2 regions of the Arthrobacter sp. UCD-GKA genome follow, and region 1 is predicted to be linked to the other one. Evidence: predicted binding sites of a transcription regulator. Region 1 holds the regulator's gene; the other holds the start of a gene.

The links. Region 1 encodes HspR, which represses chaperone genes until heat shock. Its sites were predicted from a motif close to AAGTTGAGTCNNNNNGACTCAACTT; they were not measured.
Region 2: the regulator HspR is predicted to act here: its motif matches at 6,387-6,411, upstream of BLJ79_RS05260 (ATP-dependent Clp protease ATP-binding subunit).

The regions. Positions count from the first base shown of each region.
Region 1 covers NZ_MOLR01000001.1:111,332-125,054, forward strand. Annotated here, with positions in the region: gene dnaK (molecular chaperone DnaK) at 1-334, shown strand, start outside; gene BLJ79_RS00515 (nucleotide exchange factor GrpE) at 349-906, shown strand; gene BLJ79_RS00520 (DnaJ C-terminal domain-containing protein) at 1,095-2,063, shown strand; gene BLJ79_RS00525 (heat shock protein transcriptional repressor HspR) at 2,163-2,594, shown strand; gene BLJ79_RS00530 (alpha/beta hydrolase) at 2,617-3,525, shown strand; gene trmB (tRNA (guanosine(46)-N7)-methyltransferase TrmB) at 3,582-4,439, opposite strand; gene BLJ79_RS00540 (polysaccharide deacetylase family protein) at 4,460-5,998, opposite strand; gene BLJ79_RS00545 (YccF domain-containing protein) at 6,195-6,602, shown strand; gene BLJ79_RS00550 (VOC family protein) at 6,708-7,244, shown strand; gene BLJ79_RS00555 (YceI family protein) at 7,550-8,122, shown strand; gene clpB (ATP-dependent chaperone ClpB) at 8,337-10,928, shown strand; gene BLJ79_RS00565 (hypothetical protein) at 11,029-11,571, opposite strand; gene BLJ79_RS00570 (DUF3073 domain-containing protein) at 11,820-12,047, shown strand; gene BLJ79_RS00575 (Sir2 family NAD-dependent protein deacetylase) at 12,222-13,145, shown strand; gene purM (phosphoribosylformylglycinamidine cyclo-ligase) at 13,372-13,723, opposite strand, start outside.
Region 2 covers NZ_MOLR01000003.1:42,197-52,397, forward strand. Annotated here, with positions in the region: gene BLJ79_RS05240 (nuclease-related domain-containing protein) at 186-1,415, shown strand; gene BLJ79_RS05245 (hypothetical protein) at 1,473-2,000, opposite strand; gene BLJ79_RS05250 (DUF302 domain-containing protein) at 2,244-2,654, shown strand; gene BLJ79_RS05255 (matrixin family metalloprotease) at 2,722-3,696, opposite strand; gene BLJ79_RS05260 (ATP-dependent Clp protease ATP-binding subunit) at 3,816-6,371, opposite strand; gene BLJ79_RS05265 (PhzF family phenazine biosynthesis protein) at 6,542-7,387, shown strand; gene BLJ79_RS05270 (NAD(P)H-dependent oxidoreductase) at 7,661-8,215, shown strand; gene BLJ79_RS05275 (acyl-CoA thioesterase) at 8,378-9,331, shown strand; gene BLJ79_RS05280 (alkaline phosphatase D family protein) at 9,359-10,201, opposite strand, start outside.

The DNA.
Region 1 (13,723 bases):
CCGCCGCGAGGCAGCCGAGACCCGCAACGCCGCCGAGCAGTCTGCGTACTCTGTTGACAAGCTGATCAAGGACAACGAGGACAAGCTGCCCGAGGAAGTCAAGACCGAGGTCCAGGCCGACGTCGACGCGCTGAAGGCCGCCCTGGAGAAGCAGGACAACGACGACGAGGTCAAGACCGCGTTCGAGAAGCTGCAGGCTTCGCAGACCAAGCTGGGCGAGGCCATCTACTCGCAGGCACAGTCCGAGGGCGCAGCCGCCGCTGATGCCGAGGCCCCGAACGCCGAAGAGGACATCGTCGACGCCGAGGTCATCGACGAAGACGAAAAGAAGTAAGGGGCGCATCAACCATGTCAGAGGAAAACCACGACGAGGGCATCTCCAAGGACGAGGTTACCCCCGTTGACGAGGCCCACGACTCGGGTGACGCGTTGAGCCAGGCCGAGGCCATCCTCAACGAGGCAGCAGCCGACACCGAGGCGCCGGAGGCAAACGACAAGGAAGCCGAATTGCGCGACGACCTGTTGCGCCTGCAGGCCGAGTACGTCAACTACCGCAAGCGCGTCGAGCGCGACCGTGACGTGGCACGCGATGTCGCCGTGCAGTCGGTGTTCGTCAACCTGCTGCCGGTGCTTGACGACATCGACGCGGCCCGTGCCCACGGCGACCTGACCGAGGGCCCGTTCGCCTCGATCGCCAACAAGCTCGACGCAGTGCTTGAGAGCCTCGGCCTGGAGCGCATCGCCGAGGCCGGGGTGCTCTTCGACCCGAACATCCACGAGGCGCTGATCCAGCAGCCGCACGCGGAGATCCCGGCGGACCACGTGGCCCAGGTGCTGCGCACCGGGTTCAAGAAGGGCGAGCGCATCCTTCGCGCAGCCCAGGTGATTGTTTCCCTCGGGGAATAGCCACCACCGGCAACGACTGCAGCAATGCACGAATTGCACCACCGTATGCGGCGGATCGCTTCGCTTCCCCTTGGGGGGAACCAGCGATCCGCCGCACACTTGGTGAAGCACCACCCACAGATTTCTGGTCCGCCGCGAATTTCCGGCGGGCCATCCACAGAGAATTTCACCACCAAAGGAGGCGCCTGATGGCAAGTCAGGACTGGGTCGAAAAGGATTTCTACGCCATTCTTGGCGTCTCCAAGGACGCCAGCGACGCGGATATCAAGAAGGCGTACCGGAAGCTTGCCCGCAAGCACCACCCGGACACCAACTCCGGGGATCCCGCGTCCGAGCGCAAGTTCAAGGACATCACCGAGGCGCACTCGGTGCTCTCGGATCCCGAGGACCGCCAGCAGTACGACGCCATCCGTGCCATGGGCTCCGGGGCGCGCTTCAGCGCCGGCGGCCAAGGCGGGGCACCGGGCAACGGCGGATTCGAGGATGTCTTCTCCAACCTCTTCGGTGGCGGCGGAGGCGGAGGAAGCCGGCGCGGCGGCCAGGTGCCGCCGGAATTCGCCGACCTCTTTGGCGGCGGGGGCGGCTTCGGGGGCTTCGGCCAGCAGGCGCCGCGCAAGGGCGCGGACCGCACCGCAAGCACCACCATTTCCTTCGCCGGTTCCATAAAGGGAACCACCATCGGCCTGCGCGAGGCCAACGGCGAAGTCATCGACGTGCGGATCCCCGCGGGGATCAAGGACGGGCAGTCGGTGCGCGTGCGCGGCAAGGGATCGCCCGGTTCCGCCGGCGCCGGTGACCTGATCGTCAAGGTCACCGTCAGCCCGCACCCGGTCTTCATCCGTGAAGACAACAACATCCGCATCCATGTCCCGGTCACCTTCGACGAGGCCGCACTGGGCGGACAGATCGAGGTGCCGACACTGACCGGGGAAAGCGTCAAGATGAAGGTCCCCGCGGGATCGGCAACCGGGCGCACGCTGCGGCTCAAGGGCCGCGGCGTCAAGACCTCCAAGGCCACCGGCGACCTGCTGGTCACCCTGGACGTGGTGGTCCCGCAGAACCTCTCCAAGGAAGCCAAGGCGGCCGTCGAGGCCTTCGCCGAGGCAACCAAGGGCGAGAACCCGCGCGAGTCCCTGGTCGCCCGCGCAAAACTCTAAACACCTCAGGGCCCCGCGCCGCTTGACCGGCGACGCGGGGCCCTTGGCCCCACCGGGATATTGGCTACGGTGGATGAAACCGGATGAAAGGCAGGGATCATGGGCAATGACCGACTAAGGCCGATCTTCGTCATTTCAGTTGCAGCCGAATTGGCCGACATGCACCCCCAGACGCTGCGCCAATACGACCGCCTCGGCCTGGTTTCCCCCTCCCGCCAGGGCGGCAAGCAACGCAGGTACTCCGAGCACGACGTGGAATTGCTCCGCGAGATCCAGCGCCTGTCCAAGGACGGGGTCTCGCTGGAAGGCATCAGGCGCATCATGGCCCTGGAAAACCAGGTCGCCGCCCTGCGCATGCGGATCGGCGAACTGAGCAACGAGGTCTTCGCCCTGCGCAGCGCCCACCAGGCCGCGGGCCTGGGACGCGTCTTTGCCGCCGGGAGCACCGGGGACGTGGTCTCCCTGGCCCGCGGGCAGCGCCCGCGCGGCCGCAGCCAGGCCGTGGTCGTGTGGAAGCCGCGCGGCAAGTAGCCGCCGCACCGGGACGCCCCCTATGCCACCGACCGAGGACTATGCCCGTCTCTCCGCCGCGGCCCAGCGCCGCTTCGAGGCGTTGTGCAAGATCCGCGGACGGCTGCGCACCTCCCACCGCCAGGCCCTCGACGGGACAGCCCATGCGCTGCGCCCCGGAGCCATGGACCCGGCCATTCCCGCACGCCACCTGCTGTACCTTGATTTGTCCGGCCGCGAGCCGCTGGCCGCGGTTGCCGTGGGCGAGCTGGACACCGCCACGCACGTGACCTTCCAGCTTTCCGGAACCGGCATCAGGGCGCGCAACGCGTTGTGGGGCAGCGTCCGGGAAGCCGGGCAGCTCTACCTGGAACAACTAAAGGTCGGGATCGCCGAACCCGCGGTGGTCGCGTGGCTGGGATACCCCGCCCCCAACTTGGCCAGCGCCCTGCTGGACAATGCCGCCCGGCGGGGCCTGCATCGGCTCGGGCAAGACCTGGGCACCTTTGCCCGCTTGAGGCCCGACGCCCCGCACCTGGCACTCGAAGCCCACTCCTACGCAGCCACGCTTGCCGCCCAGGTTCTTGACCCGGCATCCGGGTACGCGGTCCACGCCCAGGCGCTGGCCACCATCGGTTCGGCCGGGATTCCCCGGCACCTGTCCCGCAGCCCGGGGCGGCTGAACGTGCCGCCACACAACGTCTACGAGGCCATCGCCCCGGGCGACCGACTGGCGTGGTTAGGCCGCGCGCTCTCGGGCCGCAAGATGCTTTCCGGCCACGAGTTCAGCGTCGGTGCCATCCCGGAACTGGGACTGCATGCCGCCACCGGCCACAACACCTCCCAGCACCTGCCGGGGAATCCGGCCTCGCCCCGAGGCTACCGGGACCCCGACACGCTGTCCCTGCGCAATCTGGCGTTGATCACCACCGGGCAGCAACCGCTGGCTTAAGCACGGCGGGCGGTGCCGGACCGAAACCCGACACCGCCCACAGCAACACCGACCGGCTACGGCGCCTTGCGGTAGGCCAGGTCGAAGATCATCCGGCCGGCCTTGAGCGCCTTGCCCTCGAAGCTGGTCAACGTGCGGCCCTCGAAGCGGGGAGCCCAGCCCCCGCGCTCGTCGATGAATGCGGGATCCTTCTCGTCCTTTTCCAGGCCCAGGCGGCGCACCTTGGTGAGGTTGCTGTCCTCGCCGGCCAGCTCGCCGGGGTGCAGGCTGGTGAACGCGTCGGCCGCGTCAAAGACCTCGCGCATTTGCTCGGCGTAGTTGGACCAGTCGGTGGCAAGGCGGACCACGCCGCCGGGGACCAGCACGCGCTCAAGCTTCTTCACGAACGAATCCTTGATCAGGCGGCGCTTGTGGTGGCGGATCTTGTGCCACGGGTCGGAGAAGAAGATCCAGACCTCGTCGGCTGAGGCCGCCGGAAGCATCGAGTCCAGGACCTCCGGCGCATTGGCCTGGACCGCGCGCACGTTGGTCAGCTCGTTGTTTTCCACCCGCACCATGAGCGCTGCCAATCCGGGGCGGTACACCTCGACGGCCAGGAAGTCCTTGTCGCGGTGCTCGCTGGCGGCAAAGGCCATGGCTTCGCCCAGGCCCGAGCCGATCTCCACGATCAGCGGGGCCTTGCGGCCGTAGATGGCTTCCTGGTCGAACTGGTAGCCCTCGGCCACGGAGGTGTCTGCCTGCTCGCGCGGCGGCTCGATGATGTACTTTTGGGCGGTGCGTTCCCAGGCGTCGGCACGGCGGCCCTGCAGGCGGTTGCCGCGGCGGACAAACGAGACGGGTTCGGTTCGGTAAAAGGCGAGGTCTTCGACGGCGCGGCCGCTGACCGGCATCTTGCGCTCTGGGGGAATGCTCATGGGCTTAAGGGTAGCGAACTTCACCGGGTGGCTTTGGCGCCCTTGGCACCGGAGGCTTTTGCCGGTTGCGGGCCGCGGGCGTAGCTCTCTCCGGCCTTGAGCGCCGAATCGCCCATGAGCTCGGTGACGGTAACAAAGGTGTACCCCTTGGCGCGCAGGCCGGCAAGGATCTTGGGGACCGCCGCCACGGTGCTGGAATGGATGTCATGCATCAACACGATCGACCCCGGCGTGGTCTGGGAAATCGCGGCGTCGACGACCTTTTCGGTGTTGCGGTGCTTCCAGTCCAGGGTGTCGACGTCCCACAGGATCACCGGGGTGCTCGCGAGCCGGTCGCTGATGGAGTTGTGTGCGCCGTAGGGAGGGCGCATCAGGGTGGCGGGCTGGTCGACGGCCTTGGCGATCGCCGCGTTGGTGCGGTCAATCTCACGTTGGATCTGCGCCGAGGACAGCGAGGTGAGCGAGCGGTGGTTCCACGTGTGGTTCCCGACTTCATGGCCCTCGGCCACCATGCGGGCCAAGATCTCGGGTCGCAGCTTGGCATTGGGGCCGACGACGAAGAACGTGGAGGGCGCGTTGCCCTCGCGCAGGGTGTCGAGCAGTTTCCCGGTCTTCGGGCCCGGTCCGTCGTCGAAGGTCAATGCCACGCACTTCGTTGCCGTGCAGTCGACGGCACGTTGCGGTCGCCGGTTGCGATCGGCCCCCTCGGATTTCTTGCCGGCATCGGGAACGGATTCCGGACTCGTCGCCGCGGCACCGCCGTCGGGTGCCTGGCTGGCCCGGTCCTGCAGCAGGCCCAGCTGCACCCTGGGGCTCGGAGACGTTGCGGCCGTGCGGGCCAGGGTTCCGAACCCGGAGAGCAACGCGGCAACGTGCTCGGCATCGACCTTCACGACAATGGGGCCGGCCGAGCCGGGGCCGACACTGTTGTCATCGAATTCCACCAGGGCGTTTCCATGCGCGTCGAAATTCACGGAGTCCAGCCAGGCATCATCGAGGTCCAGCAGGCTCCCGACGAAAACCCTGGGATCGGCGGTTGCTGCCTGGGCGATGAACTCCTTGAACTGCGCCCAGTCCTCGTCGCTGTCAAACAAGTCCCTGGTTCCCAGTGCCGCTGGTGCGTCTTGGGTGAACCACTGTGTCACATACCGGGTTCCGGCACCGGCGCCGGTGGACTCATAGGTGTTGACCCGGATGCCCAGGACCCGGGTGGAAACGGCCGTGAGATGGCTGCGCATGTTCAGTTCCGCCACGGGCCGTTCCCCCGTAGCCACATCCGGAACATTCGTGGACTTGAATGCATCGACCTGCTCCGTGACAAGGTCCGACTGGGACCGGGCCACCGCGGGGACGGAAGAAACCTCGAAATGCTTGGTGAAGATGCGGCGGTGCTCATCGGTCGCGGTCACCGCATTCAGGTCTGGAACCAGGAACAGGGGAAGGGCGTCGGAGTTTTGGCCCTCCGCGTTGGATGACGCGTTTGCGGCTTCCTGGATCGAATCCCGCGGGGACTTGGGGGATCCTGGTGCCGGTGCGCAACCTGCCAGAAGTACGATCACAAGGAGTCCGGAAAGAAGCAGGGAAGATTTTCGAGCAAACGCATACGGCATCCAATAATCTTGCCTGTTTGCCGTACGCTTATCGAATCCTCGGGGCCATCGGCGCGAATCGTTAGAAAGCGTTATCAAGCAATTGGGGGACGACTCAGGGTATTACCCCATGGCGCGGCACGGGCTCATGGGCGAAGCTGGATACATGCGAAACACTCTCTCCGTGGTCCTGAACGTCATCTGGCTTGTTTTCGGCGGTATCTGGCTGGCGGCGGGATACATGCTGGCCGGCATCATTTGCTGCCTGCTCATTGTCACCATCCCCTTCGGCATTGCTTCCTTCCGGATTGCCCTTTATGCACTGTGGCCTTTTGGGCGCACGGTGGTGGACCGAGGCGGGGTAGGAGCTTTTTCAACCATTGGAAATGTCATCTGGGTATTGGTGGCCGGCATTTGGATCGCCATTGGCCACGTGCTGACCGCGATCCCGATGTTCGTGAGCATCGTCGGCATCCCGCTGGGCATCGCCAACCTCAAGATGATCCCGATTTCCCTCATGCCCCTGGGAAAGGAAATCGTTCCCAGCACCCAGTACATTCCCACGTACCGGTAGGTCTGCCCTCGCGACTGGATCCGTGCAACATCCGTGGGCGAGAGGAATCCCACGGATGCGGCGCGGAAAACTTCCGCACCCGTTTTGTCGCCGGCCCCTTGAATCATGCCGAACACCTTTCTAGCCTTTGGGGGTGGGAAACAATTCCCCACACCAACCGGATGGGATCATCACATGAAAGACCTGATCAACTGCCTGTGGTTTGACGGCCAGGGGCTGGAAGCCGCCCGGTTCTACACCGGGATCTTTCCGAATTCCGGGATCGTCTCCCACCTCGACATGGACTCGCAGGGGAATCCGTCCAGCGAACCGTTGACGGTGGAGTTCAACCTCAATGGCCGATCCTTCGTGGCCCTCAACGGAGGCCCGCTTTTCAAGTTCAACGAGTCGATTTCCTTCCAGATCATGTGCGAGGACCAGACCGAAGTCGACTACTTCTGGGACAAGCTCACCGCCGGTGGAGAGGAAAGCCAATGCGGATGGCTCAAAGACCGTTTCGGCGTTTCCTGGCAGGTGGTCCCGGTGCGGATGGTGGAGCTGCTTGGCGATCCGGATCCGGAGGTTACGCGTCGGGTGACGGAGGCGTTCATGCCCATGCGGAAGTTGGATATCGCCGTGCTTGAGGCCGCCGCCCGGGGATAGACCGGTCTGCGCATCCCTGATGCGCAGGTTCCGGGCGAATGCCCGCGGCCTTTTTGGATTCCTGCCCGGTATCGCCTCGAGGGGCGGTGCCGGGGTTTCTCCGTGTCGCTGGTCGTACAAACCCCGCAGCGCCGGGGAGCGGCCATCCCGGGACCTCTTCGTCCCCGTGGCAGCACCAGCAGTTGTTGCGCCGCGGGCCTTGGCAAAAAGTCGCGGGCAACAGGAGACGGGCGGACATTGCGTTGGTAGTGTAAGCACCAGCCGGGCGGACACGTCCACCCGTACAGCAACCACAAGGGGGACCAATGACCCAGCTCGATCCAGCCTACGCGGGGACGTGGCGATTCGATCCAGGGCACACTCGCATCGGCTTCAATGCGCGCCACGCGATGGTGACGAAAGTGCGGGGCGCCTTCAACGAGGTGGAGGGAACAGTCCACATCGATGCCGAAGACATGAGCAAATGCAGTGTCGAGATGACCGTGAAAGTCGCCAGCGTCGACACGCGCAATGCCGACCGCGACCAGCACCTGCGGACCAACGACTTCTTCGACGCACCCAAATACCCAAACATCGTTTTCCGCTCCACGCGGATAGACCAGGTCGACGAGAACAGCTTCATCGTCAACGGCGAACTGACGATCAAGGAGACCACGCGAGAGATCGCGGTACCCCTCGAATTCACCGGCGTCGAGACCGATCCATTTGGCAACCTTCGTGCGGGCTTCGAGGGCAGCCGACGCATCGACCGCCGCGAGTACGGCGTGAGTTGGAACAAGGCGCTTGACTCCGGGGGAGTCCTGGTATCCGAACGGGTCCTGCTCGAGTTCGAGATCTCCGCCATCAAGGATGCAAAGGGCGGGGCTGGAGCCACCTAGCCTCTCCTGCCGGACGGCCTGTTTGGGCCCCGGCCCCCGGGGCCGAACCTCACGTAACCGTCCCGCGGCCGCACCGCAACCTGTATGGCAAAGCGCCGGCGACCCGTGTCCGGGTCGCCGGCGCTTTGCCATTCACGGGAATATCCCTCGCCAGAGCATAGTTGAGTGGAGTAGACTCAAGTTTGAGTGAATGCCCAACCATGAAAGGAAGAGCGTGGACACCAAGCTAACAACCAAAAGCCAGGAGGCGCTCGCCGCGTCGGGAATGAACGCCTCCACCGCTGGGAATCCCCAAGTGGAACCCGCCCACCTGCTCAAGGCGCTGGTCGACCAGCGAGAATCGGTCGCGGTCGCCCTGTTGAAGGCCGCCGGTGTCGACCCGGACCAGGTCTCGGTCCAGGCCAGTGCCGCCATCAAGGCGTTGCCCAGCTCCTCGGGAAGCAACGTGGCGCAGGCCCAGTATTCCCGCGGGATCCTGCAGGCCATCACCGCCGCCCAGCAGGCCGCCGCTTCCTTGGGGGACAGCTTTGTCTCCACCGAACACCTGCTGCTTGGACTCAGCGAGGACACCGGGGCCGCCGGCAGGGCGCTGCGCGAAAGCGGTGCCACCCGCCAGGCCCTGGACAGCGCGCTGCCCGGCATCAGGGGCGACCGCAAGGTCAACAACCCCGATCCCGAAAACACCTTCCAGGCCCTGGAAAAATTCGGCACCGACATGACGGCCATCGCCCGCTCGGGCAAGCTCGACCCGGTGATCGGGCGCGACGCCGAGATCCGCCGTGTCGTCCAGGTGCTCTCCAGGCGCACCAAGAACAACCCGGTGCTCATCGGGGAACCCGGAGTCGGCAAGACCGCCGTGGTCGAGGGCCTGGCCCAGCGCATGGTCGCCGGAGACGTTCCCGAGTCGCTGCGCGGCAAGACACTGATCGCCCTGGACCTGGGTTCGATGATCGCCGGGGCCAAGTACCGCGGCGAGTTCGAGGAGCGGCTCAAGGCCGTCCTGGAGGAAATCAAGTCCTCGGACGGGCAGATCGTCACCTTCATCGACGAGATCCACACCGTCGTTGGCGCGGGAGCCTCCGAGGGGGCCATGGATGCGGGCAACATGCTCAAGCCCATGCTGGCCCGCGGCGAGCTGCGCCTGATCGGTGCCACGACGCTGGACGAGTACCGCCAGAACATCGAGAAGGATCCGGCGCTCGAGCGCCGCTTCGCCCAGGTCTATGTGGGGGAGCCGAGCGTGGATGACACCATAGCGATCCTGCGTGGGCTCAAGCAGCGCTACGAGGCCCACCACAAGGTCACGATCGGCGACTCCGCACTCGTGGCCGCAGCCACGCTGTCCAACCGCTACATCGCCGGACGCCAGCTCCCGGACAAGGCCATCGACCTGGTCGACGAGGCCGCCAGCCGGCTGCGCATGGAAATCGACTCCGCACCCGAGGAAATCGATGCACTGCGCCGTGCGGTGGACCGGCTGACCATGGAGGAGCTTGCCCTCGACGGGGAGACCGATCCCGCCTCCCGTGAACGCCTCGATGCGCTGCGCGCCGACAAGGCCGACAAGAAGGAGGAGCTTGATGCGCTGAACGCCCGTTGGGAGGCCGAGAAGGCCGGACTGAACAGGGTCGGAGACCTGAAGGTCAAGCTGGACGAGGCGCGCTCGAGCGCCGAGAAGCTGCAGCGCGAGGGCGACCTGGAAAGCGCCTCGCGGCTGCTCTACGGCGAGATCCCCGCGCTGGAAAAGGAGATGAAGGACGCCGCCGCGGCCGAGGCCACCGCCGGCACGCAGGAATCGATGGTCGCCGAGGAAGTCACCGCCGACGACATCGCCGAGGTCATCTCGGCCTGGACCGGCATCCCGGCCGGGCGCATGCTGCAAGGCGAAAGCCAGAAGCTGCTCGAGATGGAGGACTTCCTGGGCCACCGGCTGATCGGCCAGCGGAAGGCCGTCGCCTCGGTCTCCGATGCGGTGCGCCGCGCCCGGGCCGGGATCTCGGATCCCGACCGCCCCACCGGCTCGTTCCTGTTCCTGGGCCCCACCGGCGTGGGCAAGACCGAGCTGGCCAAGGCCCTGGCCGACTTCCTATTCGACGACGAACGCGCGATGGTGCGCATCGACATGTCCGAGTACGGGGAGAAGCATTCCGTGGCCCGGCTGGTCGGCGCCCCTCCGGGGTACGTCGGCTACGAGGAGGGCGGACAGCTCACCGAGGCGGTGCGCCGCCGCCCCTACTCGGTGGTGCTGCTCGACGAGGTGGAAAAGGCCCACCCGGAGGTCTTCGACATCCTGCTGCAGGTGCTCGACGACGGGCGCCTGACCGACGGGCAGGGACGCACCGTCGACTTCCGCAACGTCATCCTGATCATGACCTCCAACCTGGGCTCGCAGTTCATGGTTGACCAGACGCTGGAGGAAGACACCAAGCGCGCGGCCGTGATGAACCTGGTCAACGCCTCGTTCAAGCCCGAGTTCCTGAACCGGCTGGACGATGTGATCATGTTCGACGCACTCTCGCTGGACGAGCTCGGCTCGATCGTTGCCCTGCAGGTCGACGCGCTGGCCAAGCGCCTGGCGGGACGCCGCCTGGTGCTGGAGGTCAACGACGATGCACGCGACTGGCTGGCCTTCACCGGCTTCGACCCGGCCTTCGGCGCCCGGCCGCTGCGCCGCCTGGTGCAACGCGAGATCGGGGACCGGCTGGCCCGCCAATTGCTGCTCGGGACCATCCTGGACGGCGACACCGTGGTGGTGGGCGTCGGCGAGGACGGCAACGGGCTGACCCTGACTTCCCGCCGCAACTAAGGATCCAAGGTCAACGGCCGGTGCCCGAGGCGCGAACAGCGCTTCGGGCACCGGCCGCGTCGTGCCCGGCCTGCTTCCGCGAATGGGGTGGCAGCGGGTGTCAGGTGTTCAATGCCGCGGATTCGGAAGGCAGCATCGAGACCCGAACGCTGCCCTCGTTCAGTGACAGGAAGCAGGCGACCAGCCGGTCGCCGTTCTTCCAGGTGGCTTCGGACGGCCGCGAGAATTGATATGACCAACCCGTGTCCAGGGGGCTGGCGGGATCCAGTGCAATCGACTTGCACAGTTCCTCGGACCGCGACAGGATTCCTGCCGGACCGGGGAACTGGTCCCCGTCCATGGTGAAGGTGCCGATCAGCTGTGCGTTGTGTGCGGTCAGGCAGGTCACCACCGTGGAGGTTTCCAGCGGGCCGTTGAATCCCTGAAGGCAATCGCCAACCTGCAACTGGTCCGCCGGGACGTCCGTGGCAATGACCCCGTCGATGCCGGGGGATGCGTTTCGTGTCACTTCGGCGACCGGCGCCGCGGCGTCGTGGTGGCCAAAAAACCTGTTGGCTCCGTAGATGACAATCAGCATGATTCCCAGTGCCCCGAGCAAGGCCCAAAGGGCCGGGGCACGCCACCACGAACGCGTCTGTGACATGGCACTTAGAGCAGGAAGCGCAGCTCTTGGCTCTGGCGGTGGCGGATCAGGCAAGCAAGCTCCCGGGCGGGTGGCAGTCGACTTGGTGGACAAAATAATACTCTACCGGCGGAACGGTGGTTCCGGGCAGGCACTCGCCGCGGAATCATGTTAACCTTGAAATACGAAAGAATTAGTCACATATTCTGGGGCCTCCGCCTGACATAGGTGGACCACCTCCAGATCTACTGAAAAAAGGGGGTCACGCCATGGGGCGCGGCCGTCAGAAGGCAAAAGCGACACGACAGGCCAGGGACATGAAATATTTCTCCCCGGCCACTGATTTGTCCGCCTTGGAACGCGAGCTTGGGAAGAGCCGTGGTCACAGCACCACGACACCAAGCCCTGTCGACGTACCCTTCGAGTCCGATTATTCGGATTACGAAGACAAGTACGCAGACGATGACGACGAGGACGACCAACGGCGCATCAGCTGATGCGCCGACTCCCTGAAGTGACCCCAGAGCAATCTGTGGTTATCGGTTCTCCAATACGTGAACACGGCAGCCGTGGCCACTACGCCCCCAGCGGCGCTAGTGACCGCGGCCTTTGCCTTGCCCGGGAAACAGCGATGGGACCACATGCTGCATGAAGGCGAACTAGGCATCCGGATGGCGCATCGTGCCGCCATCCGTTCCATCGAACGCGTGGTGGGGGAGACCGCACCGCTGCAGGATCCGCAGGTCGCCGCCGCCGGCATCCGCAGGATGCTCGAGGCCGGCTCGGTGCTGGTGCTCACCGGCGCCGGGGTCTCGACCGACTCCGGGATCCCCGACTACCGGGGGCCCCAGGGGTCCCTGCTTCGCCACCGGCCGATGACCTATCAGGAGTTCCAGCACGAGCCCAGCGCCCGCCACCGGTATTGGGCACGCAGTTTCGTGGGATGGCGGCACATGGCCCAGGCCTCGCCCAACCCCATCCACCGACGCCTGGCCCAATGGGAAGCGCAGGGCAAGATCAGCGGCATCGTGACGCAAAACGTCGACGGGTTGCATGTCGCGGCCGGCTCGCTGAACGTCATTCCCCTGCACGGGGACCTGCAGCAGATCAGCTGCCTGAATTGCGGGGCCCTGGAGGACCGGAAACACCTCGATGCGAGGCTGCACGAAGCCAACCCGGGGTATCTTGAACGCGTCGACCTGGATCCCTCGCTGGTGAACCCTGACGGCGACGTGTCGCTGGATGATGCGCACGTGGCCGAGTTCCACATGGTCGGCTGCCTGGTGTGCGGCTCGCAGGCCTTGAAGCCCAACGTGGTCTATTTCGGGGAAAGCGTCCCGGCTGAACGCAAGGTCCGGCTCAAGGCGATGGAGGCGCACTCCGCCTCGCTGCTGGTGGTCGGTTCCTCCCTGGCGGTCATGAGCGGCTACAAGCTGCTGCTGGACGCCCGCGGCGCCGGCAAGCCGGTCGGGCTGATCAACGGCGGCCCCACCCGGGGAGACGCCAAGGCCGATTACCGGTGGCGCAGCAACATCGCCGAGGCCCTGGCCATCCTGGAAGAACCGCTCGGCGGGACCACGCGCCGACCCATGTAGGGCTTCCGCCTCCGCTGTCGGGCGCTGGCAGTCGACGCAGGCCAGGCGTTGGAGCCGAGGCCGGCGGCGAGCCAGGCCGGGTCGAGCGCCCGGAACAGGGGTTTCCCCTGCCGCGGGAGGCATCCCCACCGTCTGAACCCGTCTGCCGGTCGGGACCGAGGACTTAAAAGAGCGAGGGACCGCACCCATCGGGTGCGGTCCCTCGCTCTTAAGGGCCTTGTGGCAGTTAGCCGGCGAAATTGCCGCGCATCAGCACCGCACCGCCGTCGACGCCCTTGGCGCCCTGGACGTAATCCAGGCCGGCGGCCTTGGCTTCGTCGGTGACGGTTCCGACCTTGCCCATGACCCAGGAGGTCATGCCGCGGGCGTTGAGGCGGGCCAGCGCAGCGTCGGCCACCGCGGCGTCAACGATGGCAACCATGCCCACGCCCAGGTTCAGCGTGCGTTCCAGGTCCGGCTGCGGCACGGAACCCAGCTCGGCCATCACCTTGAACACGGCCGGAAGTTCCCAGCTGTTGCGCTCCACGGTGGCCATCAGGCCCTGGGGAAGCACGCGGGCAAGGTTGGCCGCCAGGCCG
Region 2 (10,201 bases), on a different contig from region 1:
CGGGCCAACCTCCGGTGGCGTCCAGGTGTACGGAAGGCGACCGGGCATTGACCCTCGCGAAGTGCGCGATGGTTGCCCGCGGCGTCGCATACCCCCTTGCGGCCCGACACGCGCGGACATAGGTTTGGAGGAGTCATGGCCATTTTCTTGGGGGAGAAGCTTTGGATCACTATGAGTTCTTGGGGGTGGGGCGCTCCGCATCGCCCAATCAGATCAACGCGGCCGCAAGGTTGGCGATCTGGCGCAATCGAAGCGATGCCCGACTGACCGAGCGGATCATGGGCGCCTGGTACATCGTGGGGGACCCGGACAGGCGCTTCGATTACGACTTCTGGTTGCTGACCGGGCCGTCGCCGGGCGAGTCGTACCCGCCGGTCGAACGAGGTGTCGCCGCGTCGGACGTTGCCGAACCCCCTGTGCCTCCCGCGGCACCTGTGGCTGCTCCGCCGCGCCGGGTGACGGGTCCGTTGCCGCCCGAACGGGTGGCTGGCATTCCGGACCGGCAACTGCGCGAGGCCGAACCCGAGCCGCCGGCAACGCCCGGGCCCACGGGCACCGGGCCGGTCCCGCCGGGCGACGCACCGGCCGCAACGGCGCCGCGATTCGACCCGGAACGGCTGTCCTGGTGGGAAGAATCCTTGGGAGGGGAGGAGAAGATCGGGCCGGGCCACAACCTGCTGCGCGTGCTGGTCGTCCTGGGGCTCGTGGCCGGGGTGCTGGGATCGATGCTCATCCTGGTTGCGGCACCGGCTCCCATCGCGCTGGTGCCCATTGGGCTGTGCGCGGCCGGCCTGGTGCTGGTCAGCCGTTTCTGGCCATATGCAGCGACGCGGCGGTCGGTGGACCAACGCGTGTTTGGCGTGGGTGGCGGGGCGCTGTCCAACGGCCGGAGCCGGTTCAGGAAGGAAAACATCGCCAAGGGCGTGATTGGGGAGCGCCGCACCGCGCTGGCCCTTGAATCGCTGTTGCGCATCCCGGGAACCCGGATCTTCCACGGGCTCCGCTTTCCGGGCAGCAGCGTCGCCGACATCGACCATGCGGTGGTCAACGGGGACCGGGTGCTCTTCATCGATTCAAAGTTCTGGAAGCCGGGGGAGTACCGGTGGCTGGATGCCGACAAGCTTGGATACGTCCGTGGACGGCGCGTCGACCGGCGGGATATCCACATGGACCATGTGCAGCGCCATCCGCTGACGTCCAGCGCCGCGACAGAGGTCGGTTGCCACGTGCTGATCCACCCCAACGACGAGGGCGCGATAACGTTCACCGCCGGGGCACACATTTCCCCGACGGGAATACCGGCAACCGGAATCCAGGACGGGATCGAGATGATCGGACGCTGGCTGATGCAGGGACAAAAATGCGGGTTGGTCGACCGCTACGTGATGGCCCGGATGATCGCGCTGCTGAAGTAGTGGTTAAAGCGGTCAGGGGTGGATGCCGCAGTGCGGCATCCACCCCTGACCTGGCGGTTATTCGGCCGCAGAGTGCGTCAGGACCTGGACCTGGTCGGCAAAGGTGACGGACAGTTCCGACTCCCCGCCGGTGACGGTGGTGTCCTGGCTGCCCTCCACGTACGCCCACGGTCCGGAGGGGCACGAGCCCAGCTTCGGACCGTCGGACTCGGTCACGGAACTCGAGCCGTCCGCCAAACCGGTGAGCAGGAATCCGGTGACCTTGTCCTGCGGGTTGGTGCGGGCCTCGTAAAGCAACTCTCCGGTGGTGCCGGCCAGGACGACATGTTCGCGGTCCTGGAATTTCCCGTTCTTCGAGTTGAAGCACGACCACGTCGTGGTCGACGTGGTTTTCGCGTTCAGGGCGAATGACACGCCCTCGTGGTTGGCCTGCAGGTCGTGGTCGTTCCAGCCGAACGCGTCCTGCACGTCGCCCTTGCCGACGAATCCGACGCCGGTGGAAGGATCCACCGTCCAGACGGCCGATGCCGGGGCGGCGACAAACAAGGCCGCTGCTGCGAATCCGGACATGGCAAATAGAGCCATGGATTTCTTCATGGTATCCCCCAAGATTAAGTTATTTCCCCAATGATGCGGCCAAAATGGTCGCTGACGTGGACATTAGCAGATGGGTATGCGCCATGTAAATGGCACGGGCAATCCGCGGGGAAATCGCCCGGTTTGGAGGGCCTTGCCGGTGCAGACAGTGGTCCGGATCGCGGCTAGGCTGGGCCTCAAATACCGGAAATCCGGAGCACGGCACGCCGCACGAGTAGCAGGAGAACGGCCATGGCCTACACGCACAGCATCACCGTTTCGCTGGAGTGGGAGGAAGCAGTGGCCCGCACCAAGGAGGCCTTGGGACGACAGGGCTTCGGGGTGCTCACGGAGATTGACATGAGAGCCGTCCTGGCAACGGAGATCAGTCCGGAATCGGCCAACCGAATCGGCGACTACCTGATACTGGGTGCCTTCAACCCCCACCTGGCCAATCGCGGGCTGCTCACCGAACCCGAAATCGGGGTGTTGCTGCCGTGCAACGTGGTGGTTCGCCGGGCCGCGGACGCCACCGAAACAACGATAGAAACCATCGATGCGCAGGTCTTGGCGCGAGTCAGTGGAAACCCGGCAATACGGGAGGTCGCCTCCGACGCAGACACGCGGTTGAAGGCGGCGCTGGACCAGTTGCGCGACGCCTGAAAGCCCGCGACGGTGCCGATTGCGGCGGACCATTGAACGACGTCACGACAGCCGCCGCACCGAACATCTAGAGTTGCGGCACACAGGCCCCGGTGCCCAGAAGGGCAAGTCCCGCCCGGTCTCCATCGGCCAACGCCGTGGTTCCCACGTTGTCATCATGCATCAATTGGCCGGGGTCATCGATGTGGCCCAGCCCCACCACGTGCCCGAGCTCGTGGATGATGACCGCACGAAGAAGCGCGGGGCCCTGACGGTGCGCCAGCAACGGAGCCAGCGCGGGTGCATCGAGTTTCACCTGGCCGGCAACGTAGACATAGGGTTGCCCGGGGACGTGGGCGTAGGCGCTGCCTCCCAGTCCCGCCACGTCTCCGGCCAGGTCGGGGGTTTCCTCCGGGGTCGACCAGGCGATCAGGACTGGTGCCCAGCGCTTGCCGTAGCGCTCGGGCTGGTACTTTTTGCGTTGCTCGGTGGGGGCCTCGGTGGTGGAACCGTCGTAGATGAACCGCAACCCCGTGGCGGCGGAAATCTCGGCGACAGCCTGGTGGATGAGCGTCTCGCCGCCGACGGGGGAGCCTTCCGTGCGAATGACGTAGCGGACGGGCCGGCAGGGATCGTATGCGACGAAGTCCTGGCCGGGATCAGGGGAATCCTGCAGCCGGAACGACCCGGAGCCCGTGGCGGCCGGCGGTGTGCCCAACGGCTCGGTGGCCGCATCGACGCCGCGCGGGGGGACGTTGGAGCCGGGAACCGACGGTGCGAGTGCCGGCATGATGTGGCGCTCGAGGAGCACGGGGCTGTAGTAGAGCCCCACGAGCAGTGCGATGACCACGCCAAGGTTCCAGCTGCGCCGTGGACGTCGCAGGCGAGGACGCCTGAACGAGCTGCGGGCGGGTCTTTTCAGCGGAACGACGCTGGCATAGGGTTCCTGGCCGGCCGCCTCGTCAAGTGCCCATTGCGGAACCCGCCCGCTGGGCGAGCGCAGCGGCTGCCCGGCCCGGCTCCCGAATCCTGGTTCCTGTTTCCACGGTTTCTGCTGCGGCATTTTCCCCCCAAGGTTGGCGCCCGTGCGGGGCTCCCCAGCCCCTGCAACACCAAGCATAGGCGGAAGACGCAAACGGGGTGGGTGGGACCCATGGTCCCACCCACCCCGTTCCCCGAGGGCTACGCCGCGAGCGCTGCTTCCTGCCGTGCCGAAACCCGTAGGCCCGACCCGTCGGCGGTGACCGCAACGGTCCCGCCTTCGGCCAGCTCGTCGCTGACCAGCAGGTCCGCGATCCTGTCGTCAAGCTCGCGGGCGATCACCCGGCGCAGCGGCCTGGCGCCGAGCTCCGGCTCGTGGCCGGCCTCGGCGATCCAGCCGACTGCAGCCTCGTCGACTTCCAACCCGATGCCGTGTGCGGCGAGCCGGGCCTCGGTGCGGCGCAGCTGCAGCCGCACGATTTCCCGCAGCTGCTCGGCCTCCAGCTTGCGGAAGAGCACCGTCTCGTCGATCCGGTTCAGGAACTCCGGGCGCATGGTCTCGCGCAGCCGGCCCATCACCTTGGCACGCAGCTCGCGCTCGGACCCGGCCCCGGAATCGGAACCGAAGCCCAGCGGGGCGCCGCGGCTGGCCAGGAACTCCGAACCCAGGTTGGAGGTCATGACTATGACCGTGTTGCGGAAGTCCACGGTGCGGCCCTGCCCGTCGGTGAGCCGGCCGTCGTCGAGCACCTGCAGCAGCAGGTTGAACACGTCCGGGTGTGCCTTCTCCACCTCGTCCAGCAGCACCACCGAGTAGGGACGCCGGCGCACGCGCTCGGTCAGCTGCCCGGCCTCGTCGTAGCCGACGTACCCCGGAGGGGCGCCGACCAGGCGGGAGACCGTGTGGCGCTCGCCGAACTCGCTCATGTCGAACCTGACCATCGCCGACTCGTCGCCGAAGAGCGAGGCCGCCAGTGCCTTGGCCAGCTCGGTCTTGCCCACGCCGGTGGGGCCCAGGAACAGGAAGCTGCCCACCGGCTTGCCCTCGTCGCCCAGCCCGGTGCGGGAACGCCGCACCGCCTTGGCGACGGCCGCCACGGCATCATCCTGCCCGACGACCCGCTCGTGCAGCTCCTCCTCGAGCCGGGCCAGGCGTCCCTTCTCGTCCTCGGTGAGCCGTGCGGCGGGGATGCCTGTGGCGCGGGCGATGACCTCGGCGATCTGCGCCTCGTCGACCACCGCCGACGGGGCCTCCGCGGTGCCCTCCTGCGCCTCGGCCAGGCGGGTGCCCAGTTCCTCGGCCTCGTCGCGCAGCTTCGAGGCGTCCTCGTAGCGTTCCTCGGCGACCGCGCGGTCCTTGGCGGCGCCGAGTTCGGCGATCCGCGATGCCAGCGCCTCGGTGTCCACGCCGGCGGGGCGCTTCAGGCCCAGCCGGGCACCGGCCGTGTCGATCAGGTCGATGGCCTTGTCCGGCAGGAACCTGTCGGTCACGTAGCGGGCCGACATTTCCACCGCGGCGCGGATCGCCGCGTCGGTGTAGGTCACCTGGTGGTGTTGCGCGTAGCGGTCCTTGAGCCCGTGCAGGATCGCGACGGCGTCCTCGATCGAGGGCTCGCCGACGGTCACCGGCTGGAAGCGGCGCTCGAGGGCAGGGTCCTTCTCGACCTTGCGGTATTCGGCCAGCGTGGTGGCGCCGATCAGGTGCAGCTCGCCGCGGGCCAGCCGCGGCTTGAGGATGTTCCCGGCGTCCATGGAGCCCTCGCCGCCGCCACCTCCGGCGCCGACCACGGTGTGCAGTTCGTCGATGAAGACGATCACCTCGCCCTCCTGCGCCGCAATTTCGTCCAGGGTCTGGGTCAGGCGTTCCTCGAAGTCGCCGCGGTAGCGGGTGCCCGCGACCATGGCCGGAAGGTCGAGGGAGACCACGCGCTTGCCGGCCAGCTGGTCCGGGACCTCGCCGGCGACGATGGCGCGAGCCAGGCCCTCGACGACGGCGGTCTTGCCGACGCCGGCCTCGCCGATCAGCACCGGGTTGTTCTTGGTGCGGCGGGCCAGGATCTCAATGGCCTGCTCGATCTCCTTTTCGCGGCCAATCACCGGGTCCAGCCCGTCCTCGGCCGCCCGGGCGGTCAGGTCCATGCCGAACTTCTCCAGCATCGGGGTCTGGCCCTTGGCGGGAGCACCGGCCTCGGAGGGCTTGCCCGGTGTCGTGCCGGAGGGCTGCTGCTCGGTGCCCTCGGCAGCTGCCTGCAAGGACTGCGGGGTGACCCCGGCGGCGCCCAGCACCTGGCCGGCGGGGGACTCGGTGTTCAGCACGAAGGCCAGGAAGAGGTGTTCGGGATCGATGTAGGTGGAGCCGAAGGCGCGGGCCACCTGGTAGGCATCCAGCAGCGCACGCTGGGCGGATGGGGTCAGCGCGGGAGTGGAATCGGAGCGCTGCGGCCCGGATTCGGGCAGGCGCTGTTCGGCGTCTCGGGCAATCGCCGCAGCGTCCGCGCCCGAGCGGCGCAGGGCCTCACCAACGGGCTCGGTCTCGAGCATCACGCGCAGCAGGTGAAGCGCGTCGATGTCGCTGTGGCCGTGTTCGACGGCGAATTGCGCGGCACGGGTCAGCACCTCGTGCGTGTGGCGGCTGAGCAGCCGGGTGATGTCGACGGGGCGCCCGAAGCGGCTGGTGCGCTGGCCTTGCAGGTAGCGCGCCAGGAAGTCCTCGAAAGAGCCGTTTCCGGCGTCGGCCGGGCCAAAGAATGCTGGCATGTTTCCTCCTATGGATACTTGAGTGCCATTGACTCAAGTTAACGCGGATGCAAACAGGATATTCCCGGCTACCCTCCCCGGAGGGTTATGTTCGCCGAGGGCGAGATGTGCACCGGGGGCTCGCTGGACGCTTGCGATTTACAGCCTTGCCTTGGCGATAGGCTCAGAATATGAACTTCGCATTCCGTCAGGTTGATGTGTTCGGTGGGGACCCGTGTCTCGGTAACCCGGTTGCCGTGCTCCTGGACGAGGAGGGGCTCGACGATGAGATGCTACGCAGGTTCTCGGTTTGGTCGAATCTGTCGGAATGCACGTTCGTGTTGCCGCCCACGGTCCCCGGAGCGGACTATCGTGTGCGCATTTTTAGCCTGAATACCGAGTTGCCCTTTGCGGGGCATCCGACGCTTGGAACGGCGCGGGCCTGGCTGGATGCAGGCGGGATCCCGGCGACTCCGGATGTTGTTGTGCAGGAGTGCGGTGCAGGCCTGGTGCCCGTGCGCATCGATGGAGATCGGCTCGCTTTCGCCGCGCCGGAACGGCTGCGCTCCGGACCCGTTGCTCCAGGCATGCTCGCTGATTTGATCGGGATCCTCGGGATCGAACCCGAGCAGGTTGTGGATGCCGAGTGGCTCGACAACGGGCCTGGCTGGGTGGGGCTACTGCTCGATAGTGCACGCACCGTGCTCGATCTGCGCCCCGACGCGTCCGGGTATCCGGGCAGGTGGGACATCGGTGTGATCGGCCCCCACCGACCGGACTCGGAAGCGGTGTTCGAGGTGCGTGCGTTCTTCACCGAGGGGGAGGAACCGCTGCGCGAGGACCCGGTGACTGGAAGCCTCAACGCCTCGGTGGCCGAATGGCTCATCGCCACCGAGCGCGCCACCGCACCGTATCTTGCCGCGCAGGGAACGGCGATGGGGCGACAGGGGCGAATTTACATCAGTGGAGAGAATGGCAAGCTGTGGGTCGGGGGACGGGCCAAGGTCGTCCTGTCCGGGTCCGCGGACCTCGAGTAGGTCGCCACCGCTCCCCACGTGCGTCTAGGGCAGAGGGAATTCTTCGGCGGCTAGTGCGAGGTGGGTTGAGGCCCAGCACCGAACGACGGGGCGGGCTTCGCTGCGGACCCTTGGCAACAGACCGGCTGGAGGAGGGTGTTTTGGGGAAGGCCATGCTCCGCCCGTATGGGGGAGTGTTGCACGTCACGGAAGGTTCGGGAATCGCGGGGGCCGCCACGCGGTTGGCTCTCATTGACGTATCAAGCACAGCCCCCGAAACAGGAGACTCCCCATATGGCAACCACAGTCCTTACCCTCGTCGGTTCGTTGCGCAACGGCTCGACCAACCGCCAGCTCGCCGAAGCCACGGCCCTGAACGCCCCCGCCGGCGTCGAGGTCAACGTCTTCGCCGGCCTGGAGAACATCCCGTTCTACAACGAGGACCAGGACATCGAGGGCCAGGTTCCCGCCGCGGCACTTGAGTTGCGCGCCGCCGCAGGTGCGGCAGACGCCCTGCTGCTGGTCTCCCCGGAATACAACGGCACCATGCCCGCCGTCCTGAAGAACGCCATCGACTGGCTGTCGCGTCCCTTCGGCAACAGCGTCGCCAAGGACATGCCCGCAGCTGTCATCGGCACCGCCTTCGGCCAGTACGGCGGGGTCTGGGCCCAGGACGAGGCCCGCAAGGCACTGAACATCGCCGGCGCCAACGTCCTGGAGGACGTCAAGCTGTCGATCCCGAACTCGGTGGTCCGCTTCGCCGAACTGCACCCGAAGGACGACGCAGAGGTCGCCGGCCAGGTCGCAGCGGTGCTCGAGGGCATCCGCGCAGTGGCCGAAAGCAACTGATTTCCGATTTCCCGCGTTGACCCGCCAAGGGTCGATGCACCACCTGTGGCGGGCACCATTTCCCAAGGTGCCCGCCATGGCTGTCTTCGGCGCCGCTATTGCCCAAGACCAAGGCAAGTAACCGTGGGGCCGGTGCCCGGGCCGCTGGTTAGGATGAACCCCATGAACGATGTGATGATGCTGCGCTTCCTGGCCGCCCCGACGGACGTGTCCGAGGACGGCACCACCGTCCAGGCCGGGCGGGTGCTCGAATGGATCGACAAGGCCGGGTACGCCTGCGCCGTGGGCTACTCCGGCGGGTACTGCGTCACCGCCTACGTCGGGAACGTGCACTTCACCAGGCCCATCGAGAACGGCGACCTGATCGAGGTCACCGCCCGGATCGTGCACACCAGGCGCAGCAGCATGCAGGTGGTCGTCACGGTCGACGCCGCCGACGTGCGCGAACGGATCTTCAAGCCGGCCATGGACTGCATCCTGGTCTTCGTGGCGATGGACGAGAACCGCCGCGCCAAGGCCGTCCCGCCGTGGGAGCCGGCAGACGCCGAAGCCGCCCAGCTGGCCCAGGGGGCCACGGCCCGCGTTGCCGCGCGTGCCGAGATCCGCGACGCCATGCGGGCCCAGGAATACACGGAGGCGGGCACCGCGCCGCGGGAGCGGTTCCGCTTCCTGGCCTCGCCCGGCGACGTGAACTGGGGCGGGAACGCGCACGGCGGGATCGTCATGCGCTGGATCGACGAGGTCGCACGGGCCTGTGCCATGGGCTGGTGCGGCGCGGACGCGGTGGCCGTCTACTCCGGGGGCATCCACTTCACCAATCCCATCCACATCGGCGACATCGTCGAGCTCGAGGCCAGGCTGATCCACACCGGCCCGCACTCCATGCACATCGCCGTGCACGTGCGGGCGCGGGACCCGCGCGACGCCCAGTGGCGCGACACGACGCAGTGCATGACCATCTTCGTCACCCGCGATGGGTCCGGGCGGGCCTCCGAGGTGCGGCAGCTGGTGCCCGCCAACGAGGAGGACAGGCGCCTGGACGCCCATGCCGTGGACCTCATCCGGCGGCGCGCGGAGCTGAGCCCGCTGCGGTTCGCCACGGCGCGCGTCTACTGAAGGCACGGTTGCGGGACCGGTGCCCTGTCACTTGCGAACAGGCGGTTCCTCTTCCCGCGAACCGTTCCGGCGCGCGCCGAGGGTTGCGGCGGCGACGGTGTCCAGCCCGGGGAGTTCCGGGGCCCCGTCCCGGGCCACCCCGGTGAGCCAGCTGAACGCCAGCCCGTCGCCGGTGACCTCCAGGATGGCCAGGTTGTTGTCGAACCAGGGACCCTTGATGAGATTCCAGCCAAACGGCGGGCTTGGCACGTTCGCCCTGCGCGCCATCCAGGCCCCGAACGGAACCGCCGGCCCAAAGGCCAGGGCCGCGGCAAAGTAGCGCAGGAAACGGGGAAGCGGGTTGCGGATCGGCGAACAGACCGCCTGCAGGATCCTGCTGCCGCCCTCGCGTTCGACCTCGGAGACGTAGGAGAAGTGAACGTCTCCGGAGAGGAACGTGACCGTCTGCGGGGCCGGTCCGCGCTTGCCGTCGGCGACCTCGGTGGCGAGCCGGGCCACCTCCTGGAAACTGCGCTGGAACGCGGCCCAATGCTCAAGATCAAATGTCCGGCGCAACCGCTCGCCCAGCCATGCCCTGAGTCGCCGGTGGCTCCCGCTGGAGATTGCCTCGTCCCACGATTCCACGTGGTGCAGGCCCATGGGCAGCTGGAAGGGCAGCGAGGTGCCGATGAGCAGGTGGCGGAATCCGCCGCGCATGTGCTCGTCGAGCCAGTCAAGTTCCGCCGCATCGAGCAGGGCGCGCCGTTCGGGCTCGAGCTTGCGGGCTGCCCGGGAGTCCACCACGATTAGGCGCACCGCATCCCAGTCGCGGCAGTAGCTCCAGCGGTAGCTTTCCGGCACGGCATCGACGCGCTCGGCGAACTCGTCCAG